4 regions of the Halomonas tibetensis genome follow, and region 4 is predicted to be linked to each of the others. Evidence: predicted binding sites of a transcription regulator. Region 4 holds the regulator's gene; each other region holds the start of a gene.
The links. Region 4 encodes LexA, which represses DNA repair genes until DNA is damaged. Its sites were predicted from a motif close to TACTGTNTANNTANACAGTA; they were not measured.

Region 1 (2,975 bases), on a different contig from region 4:
TTACGTATATCCACCGTGACCCCGCCACTTTGATCCATCTCTCGTTGAAACTGGAGGTCAATTGGATGGAGGCGGCCAGTACCACAGAATGTCTCTGCCGCAAACACGCACGGCGCAAATGATACAAGTGCAACGGTTAAGAAAGTCGTCTTCATCGTGTCTCTAGTTTCACCTAACAGTTGTATTATATTGCGTGCTTGGTATTCCGCTTGAACGTGCCCGCTGCTTTTTTCAGCACGTCGGTTTTGGGTCGCCAGCTGCCGAATTCTATTATTCAGCATAGACTCACATTCCTCATTCGGCCAGGAGCGGACGTTAAGGTCATTCTGATATAATACTTGCGTTAAGCCGTGCCGAGACGCGGCGTCGGCTTGAACGAATTGTTAGGCCAACAGATCACCGAAGCTGTTCAACGCCAACTGCCTTGTTTACACCTTCAACCTTCATATTCCAGCCACCACTCGACTGATAAATCAGAACGTCAGGCATATAGGCGTAGTTATACTCGTAATAATACTCGGTCTGTATCCAGATCTGACCATTCATAAGTTTGACGACCGTTTCTCCTTCCCAGCCCTCAAACTCCCCGTCGATCTGAGACTCGATTACAGATTGAGCCAATACGCCTGATGTATAAGCGGCAGCGCCAATGCCAAAGCAAAGAGCCAATATGAATGCAATGCTAAACGCTTTGGTTGTATGAAACATGATTCTCTCCTGTGGTCAAAGTTTCAAGCACCGACGACGAAACCGCGCAGCGACTTTTACGTAAGGGGTGGCATGACTTGTTAGGCTTGCTACCCAAGTTAGGACTTAACCAAAGACACAAATCGCAGGCTTCTCAACAAGTCTTCGCTGAAGACTGTCCTTATTCGCTTCTTAAGCTCCTCTTCGCTAATTGATTCATTGATTTTGATAGATAACGATGAATCATTTTGGGCAACGTCAATAATTCCGTCTATTTGTTTCAGGTCGTCACGAAGTGCACCCACATACATTTCGTAGTCATCAACTTCAGGCAAGAAAGGGATTGTTGAGGATAGATCCCCCTTATCAACCGGGCGAATTTTGAGAATGTATATCATGCTTTTTATTTCTCGCTATTCTTCAAAAAACTTATGTCGTTCTTGATAAATCGATAACCCCAATAAGCAATCAAAGGAGACATGAAAACTAATGCCGCAGCAGGTGCATCCCTAGAACCTTCGAATAGAACTCCGAGAGGAAATAGAAAATACAAGATACTGACTACAATAGCGATTCTGTCTTTCTTGTTCATAAACACTCCTAACGTTGAATTGCTGGCACTGAAGCCTAACGGTAATAAACGGCGCGTTCTATGATTAGAGGACGTGCCATCACGTTTGCACAGAAAATGCAATCTGACAAAATTATCGTAAGCCATGATTCTTATCAATATTGACTAAAATTGGGCTGTATACCCATAACCGCACGCCTTTGCTGTTACCGCCATGTCGGCTTTGGGTCGATAAATGACCTTTGCCTGCGGAAGAAGCTGGTAAGTCAGACATGTCGCATTTCATATGCCTATTCTAATGTTGGAATCATCTTAGCATTTCCATGCCGGGCTTGCCTGCCTCGGATGGCTCCATGGCGATTCGTCCCTTGGCAGATAGGGTCTCCTACCCGATACTGTATAAATATCAGGTATCGAGGAGGCCACCATGTCGCATGACCCGCTGATCCCCGCACACCCAGCCCCGCCATCACAGCCGCTGCCTTATCCGCTGTTGCTGACCAGGGCCGGTCTCTCAGGCTTTCCCAGCCCCGCACAGGACTATGAGGGCCGTACCCTGGACCTCAACGAACGGCTGGTGAAGCGGGCAGCATCGACCTTCTTCATGACGGTGACGGGCGACAGCATGGAAACCTTGGGCATCCAGGCTGGTGACCTCCTGGTGGTCGACAGTGCTATTGAGCCCCGGCCGGGTCATATTCTGGTGGCTTCGGTCGAAGGCGAGCTGGTGGTGAAGCGCTATGAACTACAAGGCAACCGTACCTTCCTGGTATCGGGCAACTCACGCTATCCACCGATCCCCGCCGCAGACCTAAAATGCCAGGCCTGGGGTGTGGTAAGTGCCGTGGTGCATGAGTTCCTAGTTTAGGGCAGGGTGGCAACGATGATCGGGCTGGTCGACTGCTACTGGGTAGGATCAGCAACGCTGCCACTTTGGGGGTGGGACAAAAGCGTTGGCCGATACTGGGTCAGTTTACTTGACCATTAATAGTCTTCCCTGCCTGCTGTCGTCGTCGGGCAAATTTGATCCCGGATTAGTTGCCAATCGCTTTGTTCTCAACTGTTGACGGTTTCATCAGCTGCTCAAAGAAGTCCATGTCAGCCGTCAGGAGGTGTTGCTTGACGAGCTTGTTGACCAGAAAGTCGATGACATCTCGCGTGGTCACGGTTCCTGTCTGAGCCTGATTGCGTAGCTTACGCGCGCGGCTAAGCAGTCCGTTGTGGGCTTTTTGATGTTTGTCGAACCCGTCATAGCCGATGTTGGCGAGGATGTCCTCTTCATCGGAAAAATGTTGCGTGCAGTGTTCGATTAGTTCATCTGCAAGCAGCAGGAAGTGTTCCTTGCCGACAGTTTCGTCTAGGCTTGCGGAAATCATTTTATTGCCCAGACGGAACAACTCCTGGTGCTGTTGATCGATCAATGGATGACCGCATTCGTAGATCGGTTTCCACGGCATCAGGACCGAACTGTCAGCGTCCTCACCGCTGATGAAACGGTCGGTAATCGCATCAGCGCAAACCACCCGATTGCGCCCTTGGTACTTCGCGGCATACATTGCCTCATCGGCTCGCTTAAACCAGCTCAGGGCCGTTTCACCGCGCTCCAGCTCGGCCGCGCCAATACTGACCGTGATATCACCTTCTAAATCAAAACGGAACTGGCTGACCGCTTGTCTCAGTCGCTCGGCAATGAATCGAGTAGCCGAGATAGCGGTGT
Region 2 (2,975 bases), on a different contig from region 4:
GATGCCGCTGTCGGACTTGAACTGATCGACCAGGTAGTTGATCAGGTACATGTCGAAGTCTTCACCACCCAGGAAGGTGTCGCCGTTGGTGGCCAGCACCTCGAACTGAGTCTCACCGTCGACGTCGGCCACCTCGATGATGGAGATGTCGAAGGTGCCACCGCCCAGGTCATAGACCGCGATGGTCTTGTCACCGCGAGACTTGTCCATGCCGTAGGCCAGCGCCGCCGCGGTGGGCTCGTTGATAATGCGCTTCACCTCGAGGCCGGCAATGCGCCCGGCATCCTTGGTCGCCTGACGCTGGCTGTCGTTGAAGTAGGCCGGCACGGTGATGACCGCCTCGGTGACTTCTTCACCCAGGTAGTCTTCCGCGGTCTTCTTCATCTTCTTCAGCACTTCGGCGCTGACCTGCGGCGGTGCCAACTTCTTGCCATTGACCTCAACCCAGGCGTCGCCGTTGTCGGCCTCGGTGATGCCGTAGGGCACCATCTTGATGTCCTTCTGGACGACGTCGTCCTTGAAGCGACGACCGATCAGGCGCTTGATGGCGTAAAGGGTGTTGGTCGGGTTGGTGACCGCCTGGCGCTTGGCCGATTGGCCCACCAGAATCTCGCCGTCTTCGGTGTAGGCGATGATGGAGGGCGTGGTGCGGGTGCCCTCGGCGTTCTCGATGACCTTGGCGCTGTCGCCGTCAAGTACGGCCACGCAGGAGTTGGTGGTCCCCAGGTCAATACCAATAATGCGTCCCATAGGAAATCCTCGTAGAGTCGTTGCTGTGTATCCGGAGTCGTGTTCTGCGGCATGCGCCGCGGAGTTGACTTCTATCTGGGGGCCGGGGGTGGTATTTCAAGACCCGCGGCCGAGATTTGTTGTGCGTCAGCCTGCGGCCTGACTGACGATCACCATGGCGGGGCGCACCAGTCGCCCATTGAGCAGATAGCCCTTCAGCATCACTTCCATGACCGTATTGGGCTCCAACTCCGGGTTGGGCACCATGGCCATGGCCTCATGAAACTGGGGATCAAAGGGTTCGCCCGACGGCTCTATGGCTTCGACACCGAACTTGGCCAGCACGTCATGCTGCATCTTGAGCGTCATGGAGACCCCTTCACGGTGGGCCTCAGTGGCCTCGTCCGCCATGGCGTCCAGCGCCTTCTCCAGGCTATCAACCACCGGCAGCAGCTCCTTGACGAACTTCTCCAGCGCAAACTTGCGGGCCTTCTCGGCCTCTTGCTCCGCGCGGCGACGCACGTTCTGAGCCTCGGCGGCAGCACGCAGCGCCTGGTCCTTGGCCTCGGCGACGCTCGTCTCCAGCTCTTCTACGCGGGCGGCCAGCATCTCGGCTTCGGGGTTGTCGCTCTCAAGCTCAGCCTCATCCGATTCTGCTTGTTCGGCCGCCTCAACGGCATCCTCCAGTTCGCCTTCCACGGGCTGCGGCTCGGCCTCCTGCTCACGACGGGCAAGTTCCTCGTCCAGCGGGGTCTGGGGCTCTTTGGCCATGGGTCTCTCCTGACAGGGAGGCGGCGGCTATGGGCCGCCGGCTCAATAATGAATGACGAAAAAACGATTCTGCGGGGTATATGGGGTCAGGGCGCAGGAACTCAAGGCGGGCAAGCCGCCGTGCATTGTTGGCCAACCTGGACTACTGTATAAACGCACACATATTGTATAGATGACCAGTAGTCCTGACCCCAGGGCCTGCAGACTTTCCGGGAGGCATCATGCTGACAGAGCTCGCCATTCGCGACTTCGCCATCGTCGACCATCTGGAGCTTGAATTCGCCGGCGGCATGACCGCCATCACCGGCGAAACCGGCGCCGGCAAGTCGATTCTGCTCGGGGCCCTGGGGCTCTGCCTGGGCGAACGCGCCGATGCCGGCAGCGTGCGCCACGGCTGTGATCGCACCGACCTCTCCGCGCGATTCGATATTGCCGCGCTGCCCGAAGCGCGCGCCTGGCTAGAAGCCCGGGAACTGCCCGAGGACGACTGCCTGCTGCGCCGGGTGGTCAGCGCCAACGGGCGCTCCAAGGCGTGGATCAACGGCCAGCCGGCCACCGTGGCCGACCTCAAGGCGCTGGGCGAGCGGCTGATCGAGATCCACGGCCAGCACGCCCACCAGGCGCTGCTGCGCGAGGAGACTCATCTGCGCCTGCTCGACGACTTCGCCGACCATCGCGTGTCGGTGGGCGACATGGCCGAGACCTTCCGGGCCTGGCAGGCCGCGCGGCGCCGGCTGAAACGTCTCGCCGAGGATGGCGACGAGCTAGCCGCCCGCCGACAGCTGGTGCGCTACCAGGTGGAGGAGCTCGACCAGTTGGCTCTGGCCGAGGGCGAGCTGAAGGCGTTGGAGGAGGAGCAGGAAGAGTTGGCCCACGCCGAGGAGCGCCTGCGAGAGGCGCAGCTCGCCGCCGAGTGCTGCGACAGCGACGAGGGCGGCGCCATGGCACTGCTGACCCAGGCGATCAATCATCTGTCGGCGCTGCCCGGCAGCGACCGTGGCCGCCTCTCCGAGGCGCTCTCCATGCTAGGCGATGCGCGTATACAGGTAGAGGAGGCGGCCAGGGAGCTCCATCACTTCGCCGAGGGCACCGAGCTCGACCCGGAGCGCCTGGCCTGGGCAGAGCAGCGTCTCAGCGAGGTGCACCGCTTGGCACGCAAGCACCATGTAATGCCCGAGGAGCTTACCGAACTGCACCAGCGTCTACAGGGAGAGCTGGAACGCCTGGAGGGGGGTGATGAAGACCTCGAGGCGCTGGAAGTCGAGGTCGACACCCTCCGCGAGCGGTGGCGGGGCCTGGCGCGGCAAGTGGGCGAGGCAAGGCGCCAGGCCGCCACGCGTTTTGGCAAGGCGGTTCAGGAGCAGCTCGCCTTCCTGGCCATGGGCAAGGCGCGCTTCGAGGTCGAAATCCTCGAGCGTGATACGCCCGCCGCCGAGGGCATGGAAGGCGCGCGCTTCCTGATCAGCGCCAACCCC
Region 3 (2,975 bases), on a different contig from region 4:
TGATCGAGCTGGAAGGGGTTGGTGCGCACGAACACCATCACCGCGCTGGTGACGCCGCCCTGGCGGCGCAGCTTCTCCCCTGCCCTGGCGGGGTGCTGGCGGACGGCTTCGCGCAGGTCGGCTGGGTCGGAGGTCATGCGCCCGAAGGAGCGCGAGACCATAATCTGTTTCTTGGGCGCGGCCATGTCGTCGAGCTGGATGGCGGGACGCCCGCGCAGTTCCCAGACGATGCGCTCCATCACCACCGAGAAGGCGCGGCGGATCCGCTTGGGATCGGCCTCGCGCAGTTCCCAGGCAGTCTTGATATCCATCAGGGCCAGGCGCTCACCAGTGCGCCTCGCCACACCCCACAGCTCGGTGACCGGCAACTGCTGCAGCAGCGACCGGGTGTCGGGGCCATCCGCCTCGAGCTGGCAGACACCCTCGTAGGCGGGGATCTTTTTGGCCGCCCGGTTGGCCAGCTTGGCCAGCACCCGGGTCGGCGCAAAGCCCACGCAGACAGGGATCCCTGTCCACTGGCGCACGGTCTGGCGCAGGGTATGGCCACGCGCCTCCAGCGTGGCCGGGTCGAAGCCCTGGAAGCCGACGAAGCTCTCGTCGATGGAGTATACCTCGACGTGGGGCGAGAACTGGCTCAGCGTCTCGGTGACACGGCGGCTCATGTCGCCGTAGAGCGCGTAGTTGCTGGAGAGCAGCACGGCCTGGCGGCGGATGTGGGGCGACAACAGATGCAGGGCGGCCCCCATCTCCACGCCCAGTGCCTTGAGCTCGTTGGAGCGGGCGACCACGCAGCCGTCGTTGTTGGAGAGCACCCCCACCGGACGACCCTCCAGCCTCGGATCGAACACCCGCTCGCAGCTGACGTAGAAGTTGTTGCAGTCGACCAGAGCGATCATGGGCGCCCTCCTCCCAGCGCATGGACGACGTGGGTCACCACGCCCCACACCTGGGCCTCCTGCCCCATCAGTGGGATCGGCTGAAAGCGCGGGTTGCTGGCGGTGAGGTAGGGCCGCTGGCCGATGTGCTCGAGGCGTTTGACGGTCAACTCGCCGTTCAAGGCGACGATCAGCACGCGACCCGGCACAGGCTCCAGGCTGCGATCCACCACCAGCAGATCGCCGTCGTGGATGCCGTCACCGCGCATGGAGTCGCCCTCGGCGCGGACGAAGAAGGTCGCCGCCGGGTGCTTCACGACATGGGCATGCAGATCGACGTCGGTGTCGAGGTGGTCGTCTGCGGGGCTGGGAAAGCCGGCACGCACGCGGCTGCCGAACAGCGGTTGGTGGTGCGTGGCTGTCACGCTCTGGGCGCGGCCGATCAGCTTGGCGGAGAGGGTCTGGCGACTCGACATGTGGATGATCCTTTTATACTGTACACGCGTACAGTATTGGCAGGGAGTCGCACGCATGCAAGACCCGACACGACGAGAGCGATCCATGACCGCCTACTCAGGCCTGCCGCTGGAGGGCGCCCGCCATTATCATCTGAAACTATAGATGAAGAACAATTCATGCCCGTTGGTACTCGAGAAGATGAGCTCAGGAAATCCGCTGCCGATCCGGGTACTCTCCATGGGTGCTGCACCCATACGCCAGGCCAGTCCTGCCGGCTCATGTCATGTCTCAAACGGCAGTCTCCATGAAGATACTGACCCTTCTGTTTTGCTACGCCACGCTTCTGGTTCCCGCTGTTCATGCCCAGTCGTTCGATGTGAATGCCATCGCGCCTGCCATCGTGCAGGTCCAAACACCCACGGGTGCCGGTTCGGGCAGCCTGATGGTCGAGGGGGATCAGGTCCTGCTGCTGACCAACCGTCACGTCGTCAGTGGTGAGCGGAGCGTGACCATTGCGGTGCTGCTCGACGTCAATGAGCCCGCTGTTCCCCTTTTCTATGCCGACCTGCTGGTCTTCTCCCGCGCTTACGATCTGGCGCTGTACCGGGTCACGTCAGACATGGAGGGCAAGCCGGTGTCCGCTGCAGAGTTGCTTGCAGGGGAGCACCCCTCGGGATACGTTCTCCCGCGACTGGAGTTCGCGCCGCTGGATCGGGTCATGAATCGGGGAGACACCATTGCGCTGCTGGGATATCCAGGGCTCGCGGAGAACGACTTGGTCTTTACCACCGGCATCATCTCCTCAGTGCAAATGCATGAAGTGGGAGATGATCGGGTCGCCGGCTGGTACCTCACCAATGCAGAGATGTCTGCGGGAAACAGTGGCGGGGTCGCACTAGACGAACAGGGGCGTGTCATCGGCATACCAACTGCTGTGCATACCGAGCAAAGAACCGGAGGACGGCTGGGCAGCCTGCTGGCTTCGCCCCTGGCAAGTCGGGTGTTGGAAGGGGATGACCTCCTGACCGACTGGGATGACTACACGTCCACTAAGGGCCTTCTGGCCACCGACCAGTCGGGCCGATTCGGCGAGCACAGCATCGGCGGCGGCATGCTCGGGATGCCCTACAGGACGGTGATCGTCGCCGGTGGCAGCAATGACGTCTCCGGCCTCGGCAGCGATTGCGTCGGCCATGCCGCTACTCAGCCCGATTTCCTGCTGACCGTTACCGAGCCAACCGAGGCGACTGCCCTGAGATTCTCCGCAGATGACGCAAGCGACGATGCCGTTCTGGTGGTTCAAGACCCTGCGGGCAACTGGATGTGCAACGATGATGCCGGGCCTGGAACGCTTGATCCGGCTCTGCAGCTGAATCAGATGGCGCCGGGGGACTATCGGATCTGGGTAGGCAGCTATCACCATGGCGCCTTTTTCAACGGCGAACTCAGCCTGGCGCTGGCCGATGCGACCCGAGCCGTCCCTATGCCGGAAAATGACGGCCTAGAATGGCAGGAGGCGCCCTATTTCGGTGAAGTGGTACTAGAGCGCTTCTTCATTCCAGACCCTCACACGGTGACCGTGACCTCCGGCGGTCCGGTCAATGTTCAGGAAGGTGGTTACGGCGACGACTGTGTTGGCTA
Region 4 (2,975 bases):
CCATGGCAATCAAGCACCGTTCAGGCTTCCTGGGCTGCCAGCGTAACCGGCGTCGGCAGCGGAGCCTGCATGGCGGCGACCACCACCGGGCGCAGGCGTCGGATCAGATCGCGCACCGTGACATGTTCCTGATAATCCTTCTCGGCGATGTCGCGGAGCGCGTCAAGGCCGGAGAGGGTGAAGATCACCGTGCCGAGCATGAAGTGAAGGCGCCAGAAGCGTTCGGCATCGGGAAGCTCGGGAGTGGCCTGGCGAACCAGTTCGGTGAAGCGGGTAAAGACGCTGCCGTACTCCTCCTGAATATAGCGGCGCAGGTGCCCTTGGGCCTGGCTGTAAGCGAGCCCCAGCAGGCGCATGAAGACCTTGAGGCTGTTGCGCTCCGCAGGCACCTCCAGCACGCTGCGCGCCATGGTCTCCAGCAGCTCCTCAAGGGGGATCACCTCGTCGCCGTAGTGAGCCTGGAGCTCGTCCAGGGCGCGGTGAAAGCGCTCGGTGAAGGGGTCAAGATAGCGGGCAAACACCGCCTGGATCAGCGATTTCTTTGAGCCGAAGTGGTAGTTCACCGCGGCCAGATTAACCTTGGCCTTGCTGGTGATGGTGCGCAGCGAGGTCTCGGCGAAGCCACGCTCGGCGAACAGCACCTCGGCCGTATCAAGGATGCGGGTGACGGTGTCGGTCTGGGCCATTTGGAGAGTCCCGATAAAAAGTCCCGATAGAAAGTCCCGATATAGAGTCCCGATAAGAATCCCGGTCATAAACAGGTGTTTCAAACGTAAAATGAATTGTAAGCCAGCCGAAGCACCATTCTCAATGCCCGGCGGGACAACGCGTTTTAAACGAAGCCTTACTTCTATCAGCGCGACGGAGGCTTCTGGTGGGCGCCAGCAAAACACCCATTACTGGATGGAATAACATGCTGTATACTTGATCACTAACGTATTCACCCAGTCGCCGATTCCGCCTCGGAGGTCGCATGGCACGCCCCCTCACCCAGCGCCAGCAAAACGTCTATGACTTTATCGTCAAGACCCTCCAGGACCTTGGCTATCCGCCCACCCGGGCCGAGATTGCCCGGGCCCTGGGGTTCCGCTCTCCCAACGCCGCCGAAGAGCACCTGCGGGCGCTCGAGAAGAAGGGCGCCATCCGCATGATCGCAGGCACCTCCCGCGGCATACGCCTACCCGCCCAGGAGCAGGAACCCGTCGCTGAGGGCGATGCCCCGCTGCAGGGGCTGGCAATCATCGGCGAAGTGGCTGCGGGAAGCCCGATCCTAGCCGCCGAGCATATCGATCGCTACTGCCCGTTGCCCCCTGAGTACTTCACGCCCCGGGCCGACTACCTGCTTAGGGTCCGCGGCCTTTCCATGAAGGATGTCGGTATCCTGGAGGGTGATCTGCTTGCCGTGCACCGCACCGAGCGGGTGCGCGACGGCCAGATCGTGGTAGCGCGCCTGGAGGACGAGGTAACCGTGAAGCGCTTCCAGCGCAGCGGACACGTGGTCACCCTGAGCGCCGAGAATTCAGAGTTCGCTCCCATCGAGGTAGACCTGCGCCATCAAGCGCTGGAGATCGAGGGCATCGGGGTGGGCGTGATTCGCGGCGGCAGCGGCCAGGCACTGGGGTAGGCGCCGACAAGGGCCCTTACCGAGTTTGCCCCATGAGAAAGATCCTTCATGCCGACTGCGACTGCTTCTTCGCGGCGGTGGAAATGCGCGACAACCCCGCGCTCACGGAACTGCCGCTGGCTATCGGTGGAAGTCCCGAGCGACGCGGGGTCATCGCCACCTGCAACTACCCCGCCCGGGTCTTCGGCATCCATTCGGCGATGCCCACGGCCCGAGCCTTGCGCCTCTGCCCCCACCTCACCCTGCTGCCCGGCAACTTCGACAAGTACCGCGACGTCTCTCAGCAGGTCCAGGCGATCTTCCATGAGCTGACTCCTCTGGTGGAGCCCCTCTCCCTGGACGAGGCCTTCCTCGACGTCAGTGAGGTGGAGCGCTTTTCCGGCAGCGCCACCTGGATGGCCCGCTGGCTCAAGGAAGAGAGCCTCGCGCGCACCGGCATCACCCTCTCCGTGGGGGTGGCGCCCAACAAGTTCCTGGCCAAGATAGCCAGCGACTGGGAAAAGCCCAACGGCCTGACGGTGATCACCCCGGAGCGCATGGAGGATTTCCTGCAGGCGCTGCCGGTGAAAAAGCTCCACGGCGTGGGGCCCGCCACCGGTGCCCGCTTGGATGCCATGGGCATTACCACCTGTGCGGCACTGGGCGAAGTGCCGCTGGAGCGGCTACTCGAGGCCTTCGGCAAGTTTGGCAAGCGGCTTTTCGAGCTGGCCCGGGGCATCGATGAGCGGCCGGTGCGCCTGGAGCGCGAGCGCAAGTCAATCAGCGTAGAGAGCACCTTTGCCCAGGACCTGCCCGATCTCGCCAGTTGCCGCCAGGCCTTGGCGCCGCTTTGCCAGAAACTAGAGGAGCGCATCGCCCGCCACGGTCACCCTCCCCTGGCCGGGGTAGTGGTGAAAGTGCGCTTCGACGACTTCAGCCTGACCACCCTGGAGAGCCGCGGCCTGGCCCCCTCCCCCGAGAGTTTCTCCCGCCTTCTCGAACAGGCCTGGGAACGTGGCCGCCGCCCGGTTCGCCTGCTCGGCGTCGGCGCCCGCCTGCTACCGGAGTCTCATCGCCGCCAGCTGACGCTGCCGATCGGCTGATGTGGTGTGCGAAACACTAGCCGATGCTACTGGGTATCGATATAGCGGTGGTCGTTGAAGGTGGCGACCCAGTTGGGATGATAAACCAGCAGAATGGTCATGAGCATGCCGGTGATGAAGGCCTCGGAGGGCATCAACAGCGGCAGGAAGCGAGCGTACTCCATGGCCTGGTAGAGGGCGTGGGCGTCACTGGCGCCAAGAGCCATAAGCCCCACCGCCGCTAAGCCTGCGACCAGCGTCGAAAGCGCAGCGCCAAAAAAGCCACAGAC

Region 1: ACFODV_RS16780 (LexA family protein) is a predicted target of LexA. The motif match lies at 1,652-1,671, and genes of this name have one in related genera.
Region 2: recN (DNA repair protein RecN) is a predicted target of LexA. The motif match lies at 1,663-1,682, and genes of this name have one in related genera.
Region 3: ACFODV_RS15255 (LexA family protein) is a predicted target of LexA. The motif match lies at 1,368-1,387, and genes of this name have one in related genera.

What each region holds. Positions count from the first base shown of each region.
Region 1 covers NZ_JBHRSQ010000040.1:109,537-112,511, forward strand. Annotated here, with positions in the region: gene ACFODV_RS16770 (lysozyme inhibitor LprI family protein) at 1-281, opposite strand, end outside; gene ACFODV_RS16775 (hypothetical protein) at 397-708, opposite strand; gene ACFODV_RS16780 (LexA family protein) at 1,686-2,126, shown strand; partial or broken gene ACFODV_RS16785 (hemerythrin domain-containing protein) at 2,293-2,975, opposite strand, start outside.
Region 2 covers NZ_JBHRSQ010000019.1:51,323-54,297, forward strand. Annotated here, with positions in the region: gene dnaK (molecular chaperone DnaK) at 1-750, opposite strand, end outside; gene grpE (nucleotide exchange factor GrpE) at 877-1,500, opposite strand; gene recN (DNA repair protein RecN) at 1,722-2,975, shown strand, end outside.
Region 3 covers NZ_JBHRSQ010000033.1:376-3,350, reverse strand. Annotated here, with positions in the region: gene ACFODV_RS15260 (Y-family DNA polymerase) at 1-896, opposite strand, end outside; gene ACFODV_RS15255 (LexA family protein) at 893-1,351, opposite strand; gene ACFODV_RS15250 (S1 family peptidase) at 1,639-2,975, shown strand, end outside.
Region 4 covers NZ_JBHRSQ010000008.1:232,710-235,684, reverse strand. Annotated here, with positions in the region: gene ACFODV_RS06135 (TetR/AcrR family transcriptional regulator) at 21-686, opposite strand; gene lexA (transcriptional repressor LexA) at 974-1,624, shown strand; gene dinB (DNA polymerase IV) at 1,657-2,706, shown strand; gene ACFODV_RS06120 (energy-coupling factor ABC transporter permease) at 2,733-2,975, opposite strand, start outside.